One region of the Methylotenera mobilis JLW8 genome, then DNA from elsewhere that is predicted to be linked to it. Evidence: predicted binding sites of a transcription regulator. Region 1 holds the regulator's gene; each other region holds the start of a gene.

Region 1 (7,398 bases):
CTCAAATGCGTAATAGTGGCGATGTTTTTATCATCATTACTTGGTACTAATAGCGCGTTGCTCATGGCGGGCCCTCTTCTTATTGAATCTGATTAAACTTGGCAAGGTTGAGTTCAATTTTTTCTATATCGCTTAAGTTTAAAACCTTACGCGCGTGCACCTTAAGTTCGCCCAATTGGCTGTGCAGCACCTGCTGCTTAACACTCAAAATATGTGACGGATGCATAGACAACTGCTGCAAGCCCATGCCCAACAGTAGCTTGGTAAATCTGGCGTCACCCGCCATCTCACCACATACCGATACCGACTTGCCCAGCTTGATACCGGCTTTGATTGTCATCGAAATCAGCTTGAGGATAGAAGGATGTAACGGGTTATATAAATGCGCAACCGCGTCATCGGTGCGGTCTATCGCCAAGGTGTATTGAATTAAATCGTTAGTACCGATGGATAAGAAATCCAACTCATTGGCAAAAGCTTCTGCATTGATTGCCGCAGCCGGGATCTCTATCATGCCGCCCAAAGTAATGTTTTCATCAAACGGGATATCATCTTTGCGTAAACTTTGCTTGGCACGCTCTAGCAACAGCTTGGTTTGCCTTAACTCAGACAGCGTACACAGCATAGGGATTAAAATCTTGATATGCCCAAAATGCGAAGCGCGCAGCAAGGCTCGCAACTGGGTATGAAACAGTTGCGGCTCAGCCAAACACAAACGAATCGCGCGCAACCCCAATGCCGGGTTCGCGCAATTCACTACCGTATCCGAATTAACCTGTTTATCCGCACCTATATCCAGGGTGCGAATAGTAACCGGTGCACCTTTCATCGCCTCAGCCACCGCCTTGTAAGCTAAAAACTGCTCCTCCTCATCAGGCGCATCGTGGCGATTCATGAAAAGAAACTCGGTACGATACAAACCAATGCCGGTAGCGCCCGCTAGCTTGACCGCGGCCACATCTTCCGGCACCTCAATATTTGCCAGCAAATCGATGCTAACGCCATCAATGGTCACTGCCTTAGTGCTCTTGATACGCTTCAGCTTCTGCTGCTCTAGCTCCCATTGATCCTGGCGCAGCTTGTACTCTGCGAGAATCTCTTTGGATGGATTAACAATCACAATGCCCAAGTTACCATCGACAATAATCAACTCACCGTCATTGATTAAGTCGCGCGCGCGCTGCAGGGCAACGATGGATGGAATATTCAAACTGCGCGCCAGAATGGCAGTATGGGAGGTAACACCGCCTACATCGGTAATAAATGCAGCAAACTGGTGCTGCTTAAATTGAATCGCATCCGCCGGTGAAATATCATGCGCCACCAAAATCAGCTTGCGCTCCTGATGCATGGCGCTGATTTGTTGTTCACTAGTCAATTGGCTTGGGTGCCCAAGCAAGGCTTTAATGATGCGCTCCACCACTTGCACTACATCTTGCTTGCGCTCACGGAAATAGACATCCTCAATCTGTTCAAACTGCTCAACGATATCATCCATTTGCAGCTTGATCGCCCACTCGGCATTACACTGCTCGCTACGAATAATATCTTGCGGCACTTCGGTTAACGACTTGTCCTCCAGCATCATCAAATGCGTACCCACAAACGCACTTAGCTCCGCCGGTGCATTTTTACGCAGACTAAGGTTAATCTGCTCCAGCTCAAACTTAACACTAGCAACCGCCTCGTTAAAGCGGTCAATCTCGGTTTCAATCAAATGCTTAGGTAGTTGATAATGAACAACCTCCAGCAAAGCATTAGACACAAGATGTGCCTGTCCAATGGCGATACCGCTAGAAACAGCAACGCCATGAATACTAAAACTTGGATTAGTTAGATTACTCATTCATCCTCACCGAAACGGTTATTAATCAGTGCCACCAAGGTGTCGAGTGCCGTCACCTCGTCCGCACCATTGGCTTCCAACGTTACGATAGAACCTTTGGCTGCGGCCAGCATCATCACGCCCATAATACTTTTGGCGTTCACGCGGCGGCCATTGCGCGTAATCCACACCTCGCTCGCAAACTTACCAGCGGCCTGTGTAAGTTTGGTAGATGCACGTGCATGCAACCCTAGTTTATTAATAATTTCCAGCTCTTTACTAATCATGCTTTGGACCTAGTTATTTGTAAAATCTATTATTTGGAGGAATCCTGCTCATAGCGTTCGCATTGCTGGCTGGTAAACTGCACCACGCCTTCACGACCGCCACTGAGGGCTTTTTCTACAACTACATTAAGCGGCTCATGCCGATAAGTCATGGCACGCACCAGCATGGGCAAGTTCACACCTGCCACCCCAGCCACCACATCCGGCTGCCACAGCTTGGTGACTATATTGCATGGCGTTGCGCCATACATATCAGATAGCACCAGCACCCCATCGCCGCTGTTTAACTGTGCAACTAGCGCCTGTGCCTTCGGTAACACCACATTAGGGTCATCCTGACTATGAATCGCCAATGCAGCAGTTTGTGTCGGCACACCACCTAACACATGGCTTGCGCACCCAATCAGGCTTTCACCTAGTGCACCATGCGTCACAATCAGAATACCTATCATTGTTGAATACCAATCCTATTTATTTTAATTCGCGATGTCGTGTTAATACTTTTTGTTTATCCTTAAAGTATAAACTCAACATTTCCACCAAGTACACAGATCGATGCTGACCGCCGGTGCAGCCGACCGCCACCGTCAGATAGCTGCGGTTATCCTGTATAAAACAAGGCAGCCATTTCCCTACATAAGCCCTAATATCTTGCATCATCTCGCTTACGGCTGCATGATCTTTTAAAAACTCCTGCACTTTTTCATCACGCCCGGTCAAGTCGCGCAGTGCAGGGTCGTAATGCGGGTTAGGCAAACAGCGTACATCAAACACAAAGTCTGCATCCAGTGGAATGCCATGCTTAAAACCAAAAGAGGTAAACAATAAGGTCAAGCCCGTGTGCTCGATAGAAACCACCTCTTTCACCCAGCCACGCAGGGTGTTGGCACTTAAGTAGCTAGTGTCTATCACATGGCCTAGACTGCCCAGCCCGCCGAGCAAATCACGCTCCAGCGCGATACTTTCAGCCAGCGTAGTCGACGACTCGCTCAAAGGGTGCTTGCGTCTGGTTTCGCTAAAACGTTTAACCAAGGTTTCAACATTTGACTCTAAAAACAATACTTGCACATCAATATTTTGCGCCCGGAGCTGCTCGATATGTGCTGGTAAGGTTTCAATCGCAGCACTACGGCTATCAATACTAATCGCAATCCGCTGATGGTTAGCATGCAAATGCTCAGCTATCGTATCTAGCATGGTGGCAGGCAAGTTATCAATACAGTAATAACCACTGTCTTCCAACGCGCGCAATGCAATACTTTTACCAGAGCCGGACAGCCCAGTGACAATAATCAGTTGTTTCATTGGTATTGATGAATCACTTAGTGTTGAAAAATCATTAGTGTTGATAAAGGCTAATACAGCATTTACTTGTGTTGCTTCATGGCGCGCTGTTGGCGCTGCATGAACTGTTTGGTTGCGTTGACCCCACGTAGTAGCAGCATATGGTTACGCACCGCAACCTCCACCAACACCGCTATGTTTCGCCCAGCCGCAATCGGGATATGAACCTTGGTCACTTTTAAGCCTAGCACTTCTTCATGCTGGGTTTTAATGCTTAAGCGGTCCAACATCTGCAGAGTTTGTAAATCAGCTTTTTCCAGCTGGATAATCAAGTCCAACGGCTTGGTGGGCTTCACGGCATTATCACCGAACAATGCGCGTATATTGAGTATCCCCAAACCGCGCACCTCCAGAAAATCTTCTAGCAATGGCGGGCAGCGCCCCTCGATGCGTTCAGGCGATATGCGGAAAAAATCCACAATATCATCGGCAATCAAGCGATGTCCACGTGAAATCAGCTCTAACGCAAGCTCGCTCTTACCGATAGCAGCCTCGCCTTTGAGCAGCACGCCAAAGCCTTGCACTTCCATAAATACACCGTGCACACTGATAGTCTCGGCCATAGCCTGCGCCAGAAAGTGGCTCAAAATATCCATGAGCTCAGGGCTGCGTAAGGTAGAGGTAAATAACGGAACGTTGTGCTGGTTGGCGGCAGCCAACAAGATATCCAGTACATTTTCACCATTAGCCACAATCACAGCGGCTAAATCGGTGGAAAATAAATTATTAATTGCACGTTCAGCATCTGCACTAGGCAAGCTGGTCAGATAATCCATCTCGGCACAGCCCAATACCTGCACCCGGTTAGGATGTACAAAATTAAGGTGTCCAATTAGAGCCAGAGATGGCTTGGTAACTGTTTCGCTAGTGAGAGTATTTGACCCGCCGTCGAGTCCTGCAACCCAATTTAATTTGAGTTTACGGCGGGTTTGTTTGAATAGCTCAGCGACGTTGAATTGAGCCATATTTAAGGTAACAAAAAAGAATTAAATACTAGAAAAACTCAGTCAATGTTTTGATGCTTTACCGCACCATTCGCTTTGTGATGATTGGTATTTTTCTCTTTATGTTTCACCACTTGACGGTCAAGCTTGTCGGTCAACATATCGATGGCACTATACATATTCTCATCTTGGCATTCTGCGTGTAAATCATTACCAGGCACATGCAGTGTAGCTTCAACCTTTTGAGCCAGCTTTTCGACACTCATGGTCACCTTGACATCGATCACATGATCAAAGTGATTGCTGATTTTAGTTAACTTACTGGTGACATAGTCACGTAAAGCGGGCGTAATTTCTAAATGATGACCTGTTAATTGTAAATTCATGACTTGCTCCTTTTGAAAATATTCCGCAAATATTAATTCTTAGAGGTTCGTGATTAAGACTTACAGAACAATTTCAGTTTACAACTTTTCATTCGCTCTGTGGCAAGGAATTCAACAATTTTTTACGTAGATTTCAACAATCAACTTATAAGGATTTTCTTAAGCTTGCTGGCGCGATATTCATAGACTCACGATACTTGGCAATCGTGCGCCGCGCGACCACAATACCCTGTTTAGCCAGCAAATCTGTAATCTGATTATCCGAGTATGGCTTCCTTGGATTTTCTTGATCCACCAACTGCTTAATCAGGGCGCGAATGGCGGTTGCCGAACAAGTGCCGCCAGCATCGGTCGCCACTGAACTGCCAAAAAAGTACTTAAGTTCAAAAATACCGCGCGGTGTCAGCATGTATTTATTGGTCGTCACGCGTGAAATTGTTGACTCGTGCAAATCAAGCTCATCGGCAATCTCTCTTAATACTAGCGGGCGCATGGCAACTTCACCATACTCCAGAAAGTTGCGCTGTCTATCTACAATCGCCTGCGATACACGCAAAATGGTAGAAAAACGCTGCTGGATATTCTTAATCATCCATTTGGCTTCCTGCATCTGACTTTGCAGGTACTGACTGGAACTATCACGATTGCGCTTCAAGATACCAGCGTACAGCTGGTTGATCTTCAGTTTAGGAATCACACTGTCATTTAAGCTGGCAATCCAAATGCCTTTGACCTTTTTCACAATCACTTCATGCTGGATATAGTGCTCTGAACCTATATGGCTAAAAGCACTGCCAGGGCGTGGATTTAAACTGGTAATTAGTTGCTGCACCTGCTTTAAGGTAGCCTCATCACAGCCTAGTTCTTTACGCAATTTCACAAAGTCACGCGAGGCTAACACTTGCAGATGGTGCTTAGCCACCAAATCAGCCATCGCCAAATGCGGTGTAGATTTCGGCAACACCGCAAGCTGCAGTAGCAAGCACTCACTTAAGCTGCGCGCACCTACGCCTGGTGGATCCAAATGCTGCACATGACGCAACGCTGTTTGCAACTCTATCGCATCTATCTCCAGCTCTTCTGGCATCAGCTCGGCAATTTCCTCCAGGCTTTGCTCCAAGTAACCATCATCATTAATGCTATCTACTAGCATCAACGCAAGCGATTGATCGCGCTCGGACAAGGGCATCAACTTTAACTGGGACAGCAAATGCTCACGCAAACTGGTCTGCAAAGTTTCCTGCGGCTTGAAGTCACTGTCATCATCCGCCGGCATGGTGTTTTCATCCCAACGGCTGCCGTTGGAAAACTCATCAAACTCATCATTAAACTCAGCCGAAAACGTGTCTGCGTAATCTGTGCTTGGCACATCAAAATCAGCCGTATCGGACACATCCGCAACACTTGCATTTGCAGACTCTGCGCCATTGAACTCACTCGCAGATTCCGCATACTCAGCATCAAAATTTTCAAACTCAGGCTTAGCCTCTGCAGACTCAGGGCTGGTAGCAGATAAGTCGGCTCCGTCAGCCACCGGCTCTACGGCGTTGCCGTACTCATCCTCGGTGTCGTCACCCCGTTCCAGCAGGGGATTAGTTTGCATCAGCACATCAATTTCTTGATTCAGCTCCAGCGTTGAAAGTTGCAACAGGCGAATCGCCTGCTGCAACTGCGGCGTCAGCGATAGATTCTGTGAAAACTTTAGTTGTAACCCTTGCTTCATAGGCGGAAATCTTTACCCAAATACACTTCACGTACGCTTTCATTGGCCACAATCTCACTTGGCACGCCTGAAGCAAACACATGGCCTTGATTCACAATATAAGCACGGTCGCAAATACCCAAAGTTTCACGCACGTTATGATCAGTAATCAGCACGCCAATATTGCGCGCACTTAAGAAGCGGATAATTTGCTGGATATCAATCACCGCAATCGGATCAATGCCAGCAAACGGCTCATCTAACAAAATAAAACTGGGGTCTGATGCCAAACAGCGTGCAATTTCTACACGGCGGCGCTCGCCACCAGACAGACTCACCGCGGCACTATCGCGGATATGCGTGATGTGCAACTCTTCCAGCAGCGATTCCAAACGGGCTGACATTTCGTCTTCAGGAATGTCCTGCAACTGCAGGATAGCGAGAATGTTTTCAGACACCGTCAATTTACGGAAAATGGAGGCTTCCTGCGGCAAATAGGACAAACCCATCCTAGCACGCATATGAATCGGCAAATGACTGAGCTCCGTGCCATCCAAGGCAATCCTACCGGCGTCCAGCGCCACCAAACCCACTATCATATAAAAACTGGTGGTTTTACCCGCGCCATTCGGGCCAAGCAGCCCGACCACCTCACCACTTTTAATCGTTAACGAGATGTCCTGCACTACCGTACGGGCACCGTAGGATTTACGCAAACTTTCTACAGTTAATTCGCTCATCTTTGTTCACTTATCATGGTTTACTTATCATGCAATTATCGCTTCAACACTATTGTGCAGTACCGGCATTTCTACTGACTTCCAAAGTACGGCTGAACCTTGTGTCTTTCACCGTAGGGATTGGGCCAGTAGAGGTCTCAGGCTTAGGTTTGTTGGCAGGCTCCGCCGGC
Region 2 (7,398 bases), 860 kb from region 1:
ACTTGTTCGGTGAGCAAGCTGTTCTATGTGGCGGTGCAGTTGAATTGGTTAAAGCTGGCTTCGAGACATTGGTTGAAGCTGGTTACGCACCTGAAATGGCGTACTTCGAGTGCCTACACGAGTTGAAATTGATTGTAGACTTGATGTACGAAGGCGGTATCGCGAACATGAACTACTCAATCTCAAACAATGCTGAGTACGGTGAGTATGTAACTGGCCCTAAAGTGATTAACGACGAATCACGTTACGCAATGCAAGAGTGCTTAGCTAACATCCAAAACGGTGAATACGCTAAACGCTTCATCTTAGAAGGCCGCACGAACTACCCAGAAATGACAGCACGTCGTCGTTTGAACGCAGCACACCCAATTGAACAAGTTGGTGGTCAGCTACGTGCAATGATGCCTTGGATTGCTAAAAACAAATTAGTTGATCAGTCTAAAAACTAAGTCTAATTTACATTTACTTAAATTAGATTAAGTCAAAAGGGCAAAACGTTTAACGATTTGCCCTTTTTTATTAGAGTCGAGTCAATAGATAATCACTGGTATACGCAATCTTTAAAGCTGTGCGTCTATTACCAAATTTAAATACTAAATACTAAAGTTAAATACTAAGCTTAAAATAAAAATAACGACTATTGGAATTATCGTGCAAACCAACATAACAGTACTCACCCAATACCTACTGCCCAAGCAAGCTATTACTGCGCTTGCCGGCAAGCTTGCCCACCTCAAGGGCGGCAAAGTCACGACTGCCGTGATTCGCTGGTTTGTTAAGCGCTACAACGTCAACATGAACGAGGCAGCCAACCCGGACATCAGCTCATACCAGAGTTTTAATGCGTTTTTCACACGCCCGCTAACACCTAACGCCAGGCCGCTGGCTGATGCTAAATTTATTTGCCCAGTGGATGGTGCGATTAGCCAATTTGGGCATATTGAGCAAGACCAGATACTTCAGGCCAAGGGCCACCATTACACCACCACCGCATTAGTAGGTGGCGACGCAAGCACTGCAAAACAATACGAGAACGGCTTATTTGCCTGCCTTTACCTCAGCCCTAAGGACTATCACCGCATACACATGCCGTGCGATGGACGCTTGCTCAGAATGACCTATGTCCCAGGTGATTTATTCTCGGTTAACCCAACTACTGCACAAGGCGTACCAGACTTATTTGCACGCAATGAACGCGTAGTTTGCGAGTTTACATCGGAGCAGCACGGAAACTTTGTCATGGTGCTAGTTGGCGCAACGATTGTTGGGAGCATGGCAACGGTCTGGCACGACGCAACCGACGGCATCATTAACCCACCACGCTTGCCTACAATTAAAACCTGGTCTTACGCAGATAAAAACATCACCCTAAAACAAGGTGAGGAAATGGGCCGCTTCTTATTAGGCTCCACTGTCGTCATGCTATTTCAAAAAGACAGCCTCACATTCAACCCAGCATGGAAACCAGCACAGGCAATCAAGCTAGGCGAACATATGGGAAGTTAAAGCGCGGGCAGGTCTTTTAGCCACACAACAAAAAAGAAAGCCTCCTCAGAGGCTACTTGCCATGTAATCGCATAAAGAAAAGTCAAAGTAATGCATCTGATCATCACAATGCAAGCTTGAAGAGGATTGAGATTAATACGGAGATTTGTTGCGCGATACCCCCACGCGCAACATCCCTTACTTATGCGTACCCTTGTGATACAAATTCGGCGCGAGCTCATTCAGTGCGGCCTCATATACCGCACGCTTAAACTCAATCACATCCTCAAGTGGTACCCAGTAATCATTCCAGCGCCAAGCATCAAACTCTGGATGGCTAGTCGCTCTTAGTGAAACATCACTGTCGCGCCCCATTAATCGTAGCAAATACCAAATTTGCTTTTGCCCACGATAGCTCCCACGCCACTCACGCTTAACCCAGCTGGTTGGAACCTCATAGCGTAGCCAATCTTTAGTACGGCCTAAAATCTTAACATGCTCAGGTTTTAAGCCCACCTCTTCCATCAGCTCACGATACATCGCCTGCTCTGGACTCTCTCCAAAGTTAATCCCACCTTGCGGAAACTGCCAAGCATGCTCACGGATACGCTTACCCCAAAATACCTGATTGTTGGCATTGCATAAAATAATGCCGACATTCGGGCGAAACCCGTCACGATCTAACATAGCATAAACTGCCTAAATAATACTGTTATAAAATATGATGCAATTTTTTCATATTTCCAGCATTATTGAAAGCAACCATTTGCCCCTTAGTCAATTAATCTTCAAAGTAATGAAACTAAACAAATTCAATTTCACCAAAATCTGTACGCGTATCATCGTTGGCAGCCTGGTAATGACTGCACTATCTTGCTCGACAAACGTGAACACTAATATAAGCGCCAACCAACACTACGCCTATATTACTAACCAAGGTGCAAATACAGTATCGGTGATTAACACGCACAGCAATCAAGTCACCCATACCATCCCTGTAGGCAAAGCACCTGTAGGGGTTGCCATAGCGGCAAAATTAAAACGCGCTTTCATATCCAATGTCGAGAGCCAAGATATTTCCGTCATTAACACACAAAGCAATACCTTAGTCGACACCATTAAAGTGAACGGCGCACCAGTTGGCCTAGCCATATCACCAGACGAAAAAACACTGTACGCGGCAGACTGGTTCAACAATCGTGTATTAGCCATCAGCACCATCGATCATGTAGCTCGGGAGTTAAGCATAGGCGAAGCACCAGCAGGTCTGGTCGTCAGCCCTGACAGCAAAACACTCTACATTACCAACAGAGATAGCAATGAAATTGCCGTGGTCGATGCCGACACACTCACCGTAATCCGTAGAGTCCCCGTTGGGCAACACCCGTTCGGCATCGCATTGAGCGCTTCAGGCAAACTACTCGCCAGCGTCAATGTACAAGATGACACAGTCAGCATTATCAATACGGCATCCAACAGCATACAAAATATGAAAGTGGGCTACCACCCCTACTGCGCAGCGTTTAGTGCAGATGAAAAAACACTTTACGTCACCAACACACAGGATGATAGCGTCACCGTATTGGCCATTGCCAGCGGCAAAGTGATCACCACTATTAACGTAGGTAGCACACCGGAAGGCATCAGCATCGACCATACCAACCATCGTGCTTACGTCGCCAATTGGGGCAGCAACAATGTAAGCGTGATTGACACTCAAAACAATCAATTATTAACCACGATCAGCACTGGTGAAAAAAGCCGCGCGTTTGGTCAATTCATCTCAAGCCCATAGCCTCAGCGAACACCATCACAAGTCACCATGAAACAAGACAATCATACCCAGCCTGTCAACCAAGCTAGATTCACAGCGTTTAATACAGCACAAGCCACTTTACTGTTTTAGATTCTGGACTATTGCAGATTCGGGTTCTCATAAATTCAGATTCTAATTTATAATGTATTGTTGTTTTTGAACAGTTCCTCTCGTTATTGAGATCTTTGGAGAAAAATGAATGAAAAAAATCCTAGCGTTAATCGCACTTAGCTTAACTACAAGCTTTGTTTCTATCACAGCGTCTGCACACGGCCCATCACCACTTAAGGTTGATAAGTCTGTAACAATCAAGGCTGAGCCAGCTAAAGTTTGGGCATTAGTAAAAGACTTTGGCAACATGCAAAAATGGCACCCAGCAGTGACCAACACCAAATTAGAGAAAAAAGGCGAAGACACCTTTAGAACCCTAACGCTTAAAGACGGCGGCACTATCCTAGAAAAACTACGCAGCTCAGATGACGCTGACATGAAAATCCGTTATGAAATCGTATCAAGCGGCTTACCTTTAACTGACTACAACGCATACATCGTAGTTAAAAAAGGCGCAAACCCTGGCGAGTCTACAGTGCAATGGGTTGGCCGTTTCTACCGCTTGTACAAACTAAACCCACCTATCCCAGCTGGTCAAGATGATGAAACTGCATTAAATGCAATTAACGGTATTTATGATGCTGGCTTAGCCAACCTAAAAAAGGTTGCTGAATCGTCAAAGTAACTGACCGCGAAGGCTCTCAAAACGGAGCATCGACAAAATGGTCACTCATGCAATGGTTACGTGACCTTTTTTGACAGTTTGAGCGGTAAAAACTACAAAGAATTGTCAGTTTAATAAAAAAGCGGAATTTAACTTCCGCTTTTTTATTGCATAGCACTCTTCATCAACTCAACACAAATATATGTCAAAAATCACAACCCTTTATATATAAAGGAATAATTTATTACCGACATGTAAGATACGATGGATTTTAGTTTAATCTCTCCACATCATCCAATGCTTTGGCACATCTGTTGCTTATAGTTCACCAAGCACTAAACATAACCTTGGTGTGAAAACACTATAAATTGATTACCAAAGGAAACTAAAATGAAACAAGTACAAAAAGGCTTTACCTTGATTGAATTGATGATCGTAGTTGCGATTATCGGTATTTTGGCTGCAGTTGCTTTACCACAATACCAAAACTACACACAGCGCTCTGCAAACGCTGCCTGTCTGGCAGAAGCTAAGGCTTACATGAATACGGCTGTTGCCGATGCTGCTGATGACCGCGCACCACCAGCATCTCCAGGCGTAGCTTGCACTGGTACTGTACAAGTAACAATTGCTCAGTTTGCAGCCGATGCTGCTGTAACTTTTAACGCACGAACTCGTGGCACTGCAGGCTTGTTACAAAACACAACATGTCAAGCAGGTAGCGGTACATGCGCACTAGCAGCGGCAGCTTAATCTAGCTTAGTTGTAGGCAAAACATAAACCCCATGCTTTGGTAGTATGGGGTTTTTCTATATAAAACTGATAAAAATCATGACGACATCAGAATATAAATTTTATGCAGTAAAACTAATTACTGCGATGGCTTTTTCCTTTTTTGTAATCCGGACTCTTAATCAACTTTGGGAAAGCAATGCCTTAGAGCCCAACTTAGTACTATTACTAGTTAGCGAAAGCATCACCGTAGCTTTGATATTGTTTGCTAAGCCAGCTAGGGATTATGCTATGAATGTAATCGCTATAATTAGTGCAGGAGCAGTTACTTTTTACTTTCTTGTAATCAACATTTCTGCTGGACAAGCGCTACTACCTGTATACATTACAGCCGGCCTACAGATTATTGGCTTGCTGTTTCAAATAACTGCCAAACTTTATTTGGGGCGCTCGTTTGGATTAGTAGCCGCCAATCGCGGCATAGTAACTAATGGTCCATATAAGCTAGTTAGACATCCAATATACTTTGGTTACTTTCTTGCTCATATGGGCTTTTTGTCTTCCTTGTTTAGTATGCAAAACTTAATTGTATTTATTGGCTTGTATTTTTTTCAAGGCTGTAGAATTTGGCAAGAAGAAAAATTACTCATGAAAGATCCTGAGTATGCTGGCTATGCAGAGAAAACCCGATATAAGATCATACCGAGAATCATTTAAACATGAATGAGTTAGACCAGATTTAGCTAGCGTAGGGTGTGCAAACGGCTTTATGTTTACAACCACCAGACTAAAGCCCGTTCGCCCTGGCACCGCCTTTCAGCACAACCACATCAAACCCATTCTGCGCCAATATAAATGCTGCAGCAGAACTCCGGCGCCCCGTTTGGCAATACACTACATGACTCTTACGATAGTCTAGCTCTAAGAGCTTTTGACGAATCTCATTTAATGGCAAGTTAATCGCACCATCAATATGGTCGTATTGATACTCAGATGGTAACCGTGCATCAACCCATATTGCACCATCAGCAATTTTAACCTCTGCTACCTCTCTACTTACATGCAGGAGCATAGGCTCTTTAAGCAGCGCTACAAAATCGTGCTTATTCAGTCGCAGCAATTGCCCATCTGTTTTCATGGCGACCGTTGCATTGCGTTTGTTATCGGAAACCAAGGCTTCCTCTCCAAACGCATCACCCGATTGCAACTCGGCGACCAATAAAGGATGTGCATTCACGCCATCTGCCCTAGTCACCAATACAGTGCCACTCTCGATTAAATAATAGTAATCACCCGCCGCACCCTGCTGAATAATCACCTGTCCTGCAACTGTGTTAATGCGCTCCATGCGCTGGAACATGGCCTCAATATTAGCCACGGGCACTTTACTAAAAACACCGGATTGCAATTTAGATACGCTGAACACACTAGTGTCACGCATCCACTCTACAGGGGTTCTACTAGACTTTTCATCATCGGCTTTGTGCACACTTTTAAGCACATCATCTCCGGTAGATAATTGATCCCATGTCATCATGATATCTAGCAAATCGTTATCTATCCGTAAAATTTCCACATCGGTATATGCAATGCAATCAACAAGAGTGCTATCACAAACAATAGGATGCCTTGCGACGGTATCTTTTGCGCGTAGCATCTGCTTGCTTCCGTCAACAAATCGTAGTTCCAACTCGCCTTTGATTAAATAAACTGACTGCTTGGCATTAGAAACATTCATGCGTAATGGATTAATACCCTTACTGACTTTCTCCACAAAACATAAGCCTGCAAGCTCACGCTTACGGCCAGCAGATAGCTTGGCAAGAGGTTCAAAAGTGTTTAATAACGCAAGTACAGCAGTAGTCATCTGAGCGGAAGTATCTAATAGTTTAGGGTTATGTGACATATATTATCTACCGATAGGTATAACAGTTGATGCCTAATTTTATGGCGATACAGGCATTATTTAGGCAAATTACAGCTCAAAAACCTGATCTCGATTTAGTGCTTTAATGGACAATCCAGCATTACCTGCCGCAATTTCACGCATAATATGCGCATCCTCGCCTGGTTTCAAATGCGTAATATAGACTTCAAGCGCGCCTGTGAGATGCGCTGCATTCAATTTTGCCAGTTCTTGTAACAACATGGATGGGCATAGATGCTTAGATAAGACAGCAAGCTCAAGTTCACTATTGCTAAAAGCTGTTTCCACGATTAAGTATTTAAGGTGATTGATATTATTCACCGCATGCCATAGCGCATCGCAGATAGTGGTGTCGCCAGTATAAACTAAACTATGCGCTGCGCCTTTAATATGATATCCGACAGCCGGCACTACATGATGCACCGGCAGTGCTGTGATAGTGCGCCCGCCTAAGACCACTGGCTGCCCAAGTTTGATTTCCTGATAGCGCAAGAAAGGCGCAGTAGCATTAGGTATTGCATTAAAATCTGGCCATATTTTCCAATTGAAAATATGCGCTTGTAGGATAGCTAACGTCTCCTGAGTGGCATATAAGGTAATAGGCTCGCTACGTATGCCCATTACCGTATCTAACAAGAGAGGAATAAAGGCAATGTGGTCCAGATGTGAGTGCGTCACAAATATATGGCTAATCTTTAGCAGCTCATCCATCGACAAATCACC
Region 3 (7,398 bases), 700 kb from region 1:
CTTTGGCCGATGCTATTTTGCAAGAAGCTCGTGATCGGAAACTCCGGCTAGAAAAAGTAGAAAGCTTCGACTCAATCTCTGGCATAGGTGTAAAAGGTATAGTCGGCGGAAGGTCGCTTGCATTAGGAAACAGTGCTCTGATGACACAAATTGGAGTTTCATATGAAGAGCTAAAGTTACAGGCTGAAAATTTAAGGGCGGAGGGAGCAAGTGTCATGGTGTTGGCAGTGGATGGAAATGTGGCTGGTTTATTAGCTGTTTCTGATCCTATTAAAGCTAGTTCATTAGATGCGTTAAATATCCTTAGGTCTTTTAACATTCGTGTCATCATGGCTACTGGTGATGGCCTAGTTACAGCAAAATTTGTAGCTGCTAAATTGGGTATTAGTGAGATCTATGGGGAGGTCAGGCCAGCCGACAAATTAGCATTGGTAGATAAGCTACAACGTGAAGGAAGAATTGTTGCAATGGCAGGAGACGGTATTAATGATGCCCCAGCATTGGCAAAAGCTAATGTGGGTATTGCGATGGGAACAGGAACTGATGTTGCAATGAATAGTGCCCAAGTAACGCTTGTAAAAGGTGATCTGCGTGGTATTGCGCAAGCGAGAGCAATTTCTGAGCAGACAATAATCAATATGAAGCAAAACCTGACATTTGCCTTTGTTTACAACTCGCTCGGTGTTCCTTTGGCCGCGGGCCTGCTTTTCCCACTTACTGGATGGCTACTTTCACCGATGATAGCGGCTCTTGCCATGAGTTTGAGTTCTGTTTCAGTAATTGCAAATGCGCTAAGGTTGAAATCTTAAAGTTATAAATCCACAAAAGCGTTTATTTGTTTAGTTTTTGATTTAATTAATACTGGTTAATTCACGAAAGTTTAATGTCAGCGTTGTTCCACGTTTCTGCCAGTCGCTTTTCATAAATGAACGTCTGCTTTGGGCCGAAAGCAGTCACTTACTAACAAGCATAAGCATGACTTACCATGCATTTTTAGTTGCAACTTATGAGGAAAAACTTGGAGCTTGTGAGACCACTTATATGTCCGCTTTGGAGTTGATCCAGTTGATACTGGAATTTTCGCAAACCTTTTCTATAAGCACTACCGAAAGCTCAGAAATCTTATTTTGCTACATGAGTTCTTTTACGCTACTAGTTACACCTCTGGCGGACGCACAGTAAATACAATCCATACATGAGGCTGTAACCTAAAATAAATAAAACTAGAATAAAATGGCAACAATGAAAAAACTGTTACTTTTACCTATCCTGCTATACGCACACCCCGCATGGTCAGCTCGTCCTTTTGTTACCGATGATGCACGATTAACCAACGCAGAGAGCTGTCAGCTTGAAAGTTGGACTCGCATATACCCAAACAGCACTGAGTTCTGGGCTTTGCCTGCCTGCAACCCTACAGGTAACCTTGAGGTGACTCTAGGTGCTGGCTTGTCTATGGCTAGTGATACAAAGGACACATCAGACTATGTGATACAAGCTAAGACTTTATTCAAAGCCCTTGAAACTAACGGATGGGGAATAGGCTTTGCAATTGGTAAGGTTTACCACCCAGCGGTAACTCCTAGCGCAAACCAACTCGGAAACACTTATGCGTATATTCCGTTCTCAGCATCCTTTAACGATGACAAAATAGTAATGCACCTAAATGCGGGCGTGCTGCATGACCATGCGTCCAACAAAGACAACATGACTTGGGGTGTCGGTGGTGAGTTCAAGGCTTCACCGAGGTTTACAGGGGTTTTAGAAGTATACGGAGACCATCAATCAAACCCCTTCACTCAAGCTGGCATAAGGATGTCTGTTATACCTGACCTGTTTCAAGTAGACGCTACCTTGGGGAGACAGCTCAATGGTGTGAATGATAACCAGTGGGTTTCATTTGGGCTTCGCATTACACCTGATAAGCTATTCTAAGACCTAGAGGGGTAGGTGCCACAAACTTTTCACGGAATTTTCCGACTCTACAGACCGAATTAAGGGACATTAAGGTTGTGACATAAAAGAGCTGTAAATTTAAAGCCATGTAGAAACTGCGTAAAACTACACCTTGATACAAAATTTCATCATTAGTATCAACTCTTCTTAAAAGTACCAATCACATAAAATTTGAATTAGTTACCGACTTTACACTGCTTTGGTTACCAACTTTAAACGTCAGAGAGCAGTAGATAAAGATTACCCTACAAAAAAGCCCTGATTTCTCAGGGCTTTTTAAATTATCTGTTAAGACAGACTTTAGTTCTATCGACAGACTTTATTACTCGCCGACAGACTTTATTAATTTCTATCAATGGCCAATTTAAAGATTAATCATTAGTTGTAGATGGAATTTTATGAATGGTCAAATCTGCGCCGTCATACTCTTCCTCTGCGGTCAATCTAATACCAACCAATTGCTTCAAGGCGCCATACACAGCAAAACCACCCACCAAGGCAACTGTTACACCGGTTGCTGTACCAACCAATTGCGATACAAAGCTTACGCCACCCATTCCACCTAATGCTTTAAGTCCAAAAATACCGGCGGCTATACCACCCCAAGCACCACATAGGCCATGCAACGGCCACACGCCAAGCACATCGTCAATTTTCCAGCGCTGCTGGGTTAAGGTAAAGGTCAACACAAATAGCACGCCAGCAATTGCGCCAGTTGCCAATGCACCTAGCGGATGCATTACATCAGAACCGGCACAAACCGCAACCAAACCAGCTAAAGGGCCATTGTGCACAAAACCCGGGTCATTTTTACCCATCACCAAAGCTGCTAAAGTACCACCCACCATTGCCATCAAGGAGTTCACGGCAACCAAACCGCTAATACCTTGTACAGCCTGTGCAGACATCACGTTAAAGCCAAACCAGCCTACGGTCAGTATCCATGCACCTAATGCAAGAAACGGAATATTTGACGGTGGGTACGCATGCAAACGACCATCTTTACTATAGCGGCCATTACGTGCACCGAGCAAAATCACGGCAGCAAGTGCGATCCATCCGCCCATCGCATGCACCACAACCGAACCTGCAAAATCATGAAATGACGCACCAGTCGCCACCTTTAGCCACTCTTGCAAACCGTAATGGTTATTCCATGCAATCCCTTCAAAAAACGGGTACACAAAACCAACCAAGGTAAAAGTAGCAAACATTTGCGGATTAAATTTCGCACGTTCGGCAATGCCGCCGGAAATAATCGCCGGAATCGCCGCGGCAAATGTCAGTAAAAAGAAAAACTTGACTAGACCGAATCCATTTTTAGCAGCCAGCACGTCAGCGCCACTAAAAAAATCTACGCCATAGGCAATGCTGTAGCCAATAAAAAAGTAAGCAATGGTAGAAACTGAAAAATCCACCATGATCTTAACCAGTGCATTGACCTGATTCTTATGCCTGACTGTACCCACCTCTAAAAATGCAAAACCTGCGTGCATTGCAAGCACCATAATGGCGCCAAGCAATACAAATAAAACATCATTTGCTGAGACTAATGCTTCCATTTCAATCACCTATTAACATTTTAAGCCCCGCAAAATAAGCAAATATCACGCCAAAACATAACCTATTGTTTTGTATAGAACTTGCATAACACAGCATGGAATTATTGCACTAACATTGTGCAACACATGGTGCATTGCACTAAATATGTGCAATCCAACTCAAGAGATGGTTTCAAAACTAGATTAATGCGTTACCAGCGCCCTCTTTCAACACCATGCTAGCAGCATCCGGGTTACCTGACCAAAAATGATAAAACTCACGCACGACTACCAAAAACAAGCGGCGACTATGCTTAATGCTGAATAAGGGCAAGGTCTGATCCACTGCCGCACGATAGGCCTTGCTGTCTTTATCTGGTGCGGTGCGCAAGCGGATTAATATGATTTTCGCCAGCTTCATACGTGTATCCACCAAAGACTGCTCAGCCCCTTCATAACGCAAAGCTTGGGTATATGCTTTTAAAGGCCAGTTTTCAGCGGCCTCAAACTTCTCTGTTTCTAATCTATCAGATAACGCTTTGAGTGATGCCTGTACTGGTCGCCAGTCTATAGGCTTAACATCAAAACCAGGGTTAATGTTTAAAGCAGCAATCGCTTTAAAATCTTTCATCCAAAACGGATAAAATTCACGTGCAGCGGTAAGACTATCATGCCAAGCATCTGCTGGAACTGAGTCCATCACATTTTCAACAATATCTCGATAGACTTCACCGTTAGACACCTGTCCAACAAGCTTTTCAGCTAAAAGATCAATAAACAAGCAGCGCCTATGTAGCACATCACTTTTTGCGCCTTTAGCCTGCAACAATTTTAAGTAAGCATCGATGGCTTCTTTTTCACGTATTTCATTCATGCAGTAATGGCTCTTATCAATAATCCCATGCAACAATAGCTGATGAAGCGAATGTTCGCTTACAATTAAATTAAGTACAATTGCCGACAACAAGCGTGAAAGTGACGACTTGTTAATTATGGATGAACTCGTGCCATATTGTAACCCCAATAGATAAGGTTTCTTGAATGACAAACGAACAAGCACTTAATTACATGCATAACCTTTTACGTGGCATGCTTGATAAGAAAGCCTCGGATTTATTCATTTCCGCAGACTTTCCTCCCGCCATGAAAATTGATGGCAAGATGACACCAGTTACTCAGCAGAAACTGAGCGGTGAACATACCAAAGCCTTTGCTGATGCGTTGATGAATGAAAAGCAACGCACCGAATTTGCAACAGAAAAAGAATGTAATTTTGCGATCTGGCCTAAAAATATAGGCCGCTTCCGGGTGAATGTATTTGTACAACAAGAAAAAGTCGGCATGGTGCTACGTACCATTACCACTGAAATTCCTAAGTTTGACGATTTAGGCCTGCCTGACACGCTGCAAGACGTAATGCTTACTAAGCGCGGGCTAGTGATTCTAGTAGGCGGCACCGGCTCGGGTAAGTCCACCACGCTAGCCGCGCTGATTGATTACCGCAATGAAAACACGTTTGGCCACATCATTACCGTAGAAGACCCGGTAGAGTACGTGCACCAAAGTAAGAACTGCCTGGTCACCCATCGCGAGGTAGGTAGAGATACCAACGGATGGTTTAACGCGCTAAAAAATACATTACGCCAAGCCCCTGATGTGATTTTAATTGGCGAAATCCGCGATAGAGAAACCATGGAGTTTGCGCTAGCATTTGCAGAAACCGGCCATCTTTGTATGGCCACCTTGCACGCCAACAGCGCCAACCAAGCGATTGACCGCATCATTAACTTCTTCCCTGAAGAGCGTCACGCGCAGTTGCATATGGACTTATCGCTCAATCTGAAAGCGTTCATCTCGCAACGTCTGGTTTCCAGAACCGGTGGCGGTCGCTGTGCTGCCATTGAAATCTTGCTTAACTCACCGCTGATCTCTGACCTGATTTTAAAGGGTGAAACGAACATGATTAAAGAAGTGATGGCTAAATCTACCGAGCTTGGTATGCAAACATTTGATCAAGCCCTCTTTAATTTATGCGAGGAAGGCCGCATTACTGAAGATGATGCCCTGCGTAATGCAGACTCAATTAACGAGTTGCGCTTACGATTTAAGTTACATGGTAAAAATGCAGGCAAGACTAAGAGTTCGTCCAATTTTGATAGCTTGTCACTACATGAAGATGAGCCTGATGAATCCGAGCTAGACCCTACATAGGAATGAGTGAGTATTAATGGAAATAATGTTAATTATTATCCTACTGGCCATCGGCTGGTTTTGGATAGACAGTTTAAACAAACGTGAACGTGCCATTCTGCTTGGTAGCGAACTTTCGGCTAGATTCAATCTGCAGTTGCTAGATGAGTCTGTCGCCTGCAGCAGAATATGGCTAGGGCGTAATCGCCGTGGCCGCGTGCAATTTTTACGCACTTACGAGTTTGATGTCAGCGCCAGCGGTAATGACCGCCTGCACTGCCAGCTCATGCTATTGGGTAACCAGCTAGGCTACTGGCATATTCCGCCCTACCTACAACCAGTGAATTAAATTTTCACCAATATGTACATTGGCCGCTTCGCCCCCTCGCCCACAGGGCCTATGCACTTTGGTTCGCTGGTGGCGGCTGTTGCCAGCTTTTGTGAAGCAAGAGTCAACCAAGGGCGATGGTTAGTACGCATGGAAGATTTAGACAAACCACGTGAAATTCAAGGGGCGGCAGATACAATACTAAAGCAGCTAGCAGCATTTGGCTTTGAGTGGGACGACACAGTGGTTTACCAAAGCCAGCGAAGTGAGCTTTATGCTGACGCACTCAACCAACTCAATAACAAGCAGCTGATATACCCATGCACCTGCACCCGCAAGGAAATTGCCGACTCCAGCACGGCTTTCGGCATTGATGGGCGCATCTATCCCCAGACTTGCTTGCATAAAGCAACCAAGCCTAACACTGCCATTGCTTGGCGCATCAAAACTCATGACGCCACCATTAGCTTTCATGACAAGATTCAGCACGGAGTACAACAACATATTGGCCTAGATGTAGGTGATTTTATCTTAAAGCGTGCAGATGGCTTATTTGCCTACCAGCTGGCAGTGGTGGTAGATGATGCCGCGCAAGGCATCACACATATCGTGCGTGGCGCAGACTTACTAAATTCCACGCCTCGCCAGATATATCTGCAGCAGGAGCTTGGCTTCCCCACGCCACAATATGCACACGTGCCAGTTGCTGCTAATGCCAACCATGAAAAGCTCAGCAAACAAACTTTAGCAAAACCCATAGAAATTGGCACTGCCAGCCAGTTACTTTACGATGCATTATGTTTTTTAGGGCAGCAACCACCCGCCAGTATCAGCACTGCACCGTTAAATACAATATGGCAGTGGGCGCTTGCGTATTGGTCAATATTGGCCGTACCGCAAACCAAGCAGATTATCATTGCCAGCTAACGCATAATGCCAACAACACATAACGTGTGGATATCAAAAACTCCATCCAAACATTTTTGAATGCTGCACGCTAATGTTAAAATGTCGGGATGAATAAACTACCAGACACCCTACAACGTTTTGTTTTTGAAAACACGCCGATACGTGGCAACCTTGTTAACCTCACCAGCACACTACAACTAGCGCTGAACAAACAGCACCTGCCTGTTGGCCTAAAACGCGCGCTGGGCGAGCTAATGGCCGCCAGTGCATTGCTGACCGCCACCCTTAAAATGAGCGGCTCACTTGTACTGCAAATTCAAAGCAAGGGCGCGCTAAAATTATTGGTGGTTGAATGCAACTCAGATTTTGGCATCCGTGCCACCGCCAAGTGGAAAGGTGAAGTATCAGACGAACAAAGCCTGTTCGACCTCATGTCACAAGGGCAATTCATGATCACGCTAGACCCCAAAGATG

What was found. Region 1 encodes sigma-54, which starts transcription at its own class of promoters, with help from an activator protein. Its sites were predicted from a motif close to TGGCACNNTTCCTGCT; they were not measured.
Region 2: a site for sigma-54 is predicted at 4,320-4,335, ahead of MMOL_RS12290 (prepilin-type N-terminal cleavage/methylation domain-containing protein). Genes of this name have one in related genera too.
Region 3: a site for sigma-54 is predicted at 3,556-3,571, ahead of MMOL_RS07575 (ammonium transporter). Genes of this name have one in related genera too.

Annotation. Positions count from the first base shown of each region.
Region 1 is NC_012968.1:2,335,809-2,343,206, forward strand. It holds gene MMOL_RS10910 (DUF4870 domain-containing protein) at 1-65, opposite strand, end outside; gene ptsP (phosphoenolpyruvate--protein phosphotransferase) at 80-1,846, opposite strand; gene MMOL_RS10920 (HPr family phosphocarrier protein) at 1,843-2,112, opposite strand; gene MMOL_RS10925 (PTS sugar transporter subunit IIA) at 2,142-2,564, opposite strand; gene rapZ (RNase adapter RapZ) at 2,584-3,417, opposite strand; gene hprK (HPr(Ser) kinase/phosphatase) at 3,480-4,421, opposite strand; gene hpf (ribosome hibernation-promoting factor, HPF/YfiA family) at 4,460-4,786, opposite strand; gene MMOL_RS10945 (RNA polymerase factor sigma-54) at 4,932-6,509, opposite strand; gene lptB (LPS export ABC transporter ATP-binding protein) at 6,506-7,228, opposite strand; gene lptA (lipopolysaccharide transport periplasmic protein LptA) at 7,278-7,398, opposite strand, start outside.
Region 2 is NC_012968.1:644,467-651,864, reverse strand. It holds gene ilvC (ketol-acid reductoisomerase) at 1-449, shown strand, start outside; gene asd (archaetidylserine decarboxylase) at 652-1,506, shown strand; gene MMOL_RS03110 (RNA pyrophosphohydrolase) at 1,684-2,172, opposite strand; gene MMOL_RS03105 (YncE family protein) at 2,282-3,280, shown strand; gene MMOL_RS03100 (SRPBCC family protein) at 3,501-4,037, shown strand; gene MMOL_RS12290 (prepilin-type N-terminal cleavage/methylation domain-containing protein) at 4,407-4,769, shown strand; gene MMOL_RS03090 (methyltransferase family protein) at 4,848-5,465, shown strand; gene MMOL_RS03085 (cyclic nucleotide-binding domain-containing protein) at 5,536-6,654, opposite strand; gene MMOL_RS03080 (3',5'-cyclic-nucleotide phosphodiesterase) at 6,724-7,398, opposite strand, start outside.
Region 3 is NC_012968.1:1,638,053-1,645,450, forward strand. It holds gene MMOL_RS07560 (heavy metal translocating P-type ATPase) at 1-809, shown strand, start outside; gene MMOL_RS07570 (hypothetical protein) at 1,243-1,935, shown strand; gene MMOL_RS07575 (ammonium transporter) at 2,328-3,518, opposite strand; gene MMOL_RS07580 (hypothetical protein) at 3,697-4,371, opposite strand; gene MMOL_RS07585 (PilT/PilU family type 4a pilus ATPase) at 4,539-5,708, shown strand; gene MMOL_RS07590 (DUF3301 domain-containing protein) at 5,725-6,036, shown strand; gene gluQRS (tRNA glutamyl-Q(34) synthetase GluQRS) at 6,049-6,942, shown strand; gene hslO (Hsp33 family molecular chaperone HslO) at 7,032-7,398, shown strand, end outside.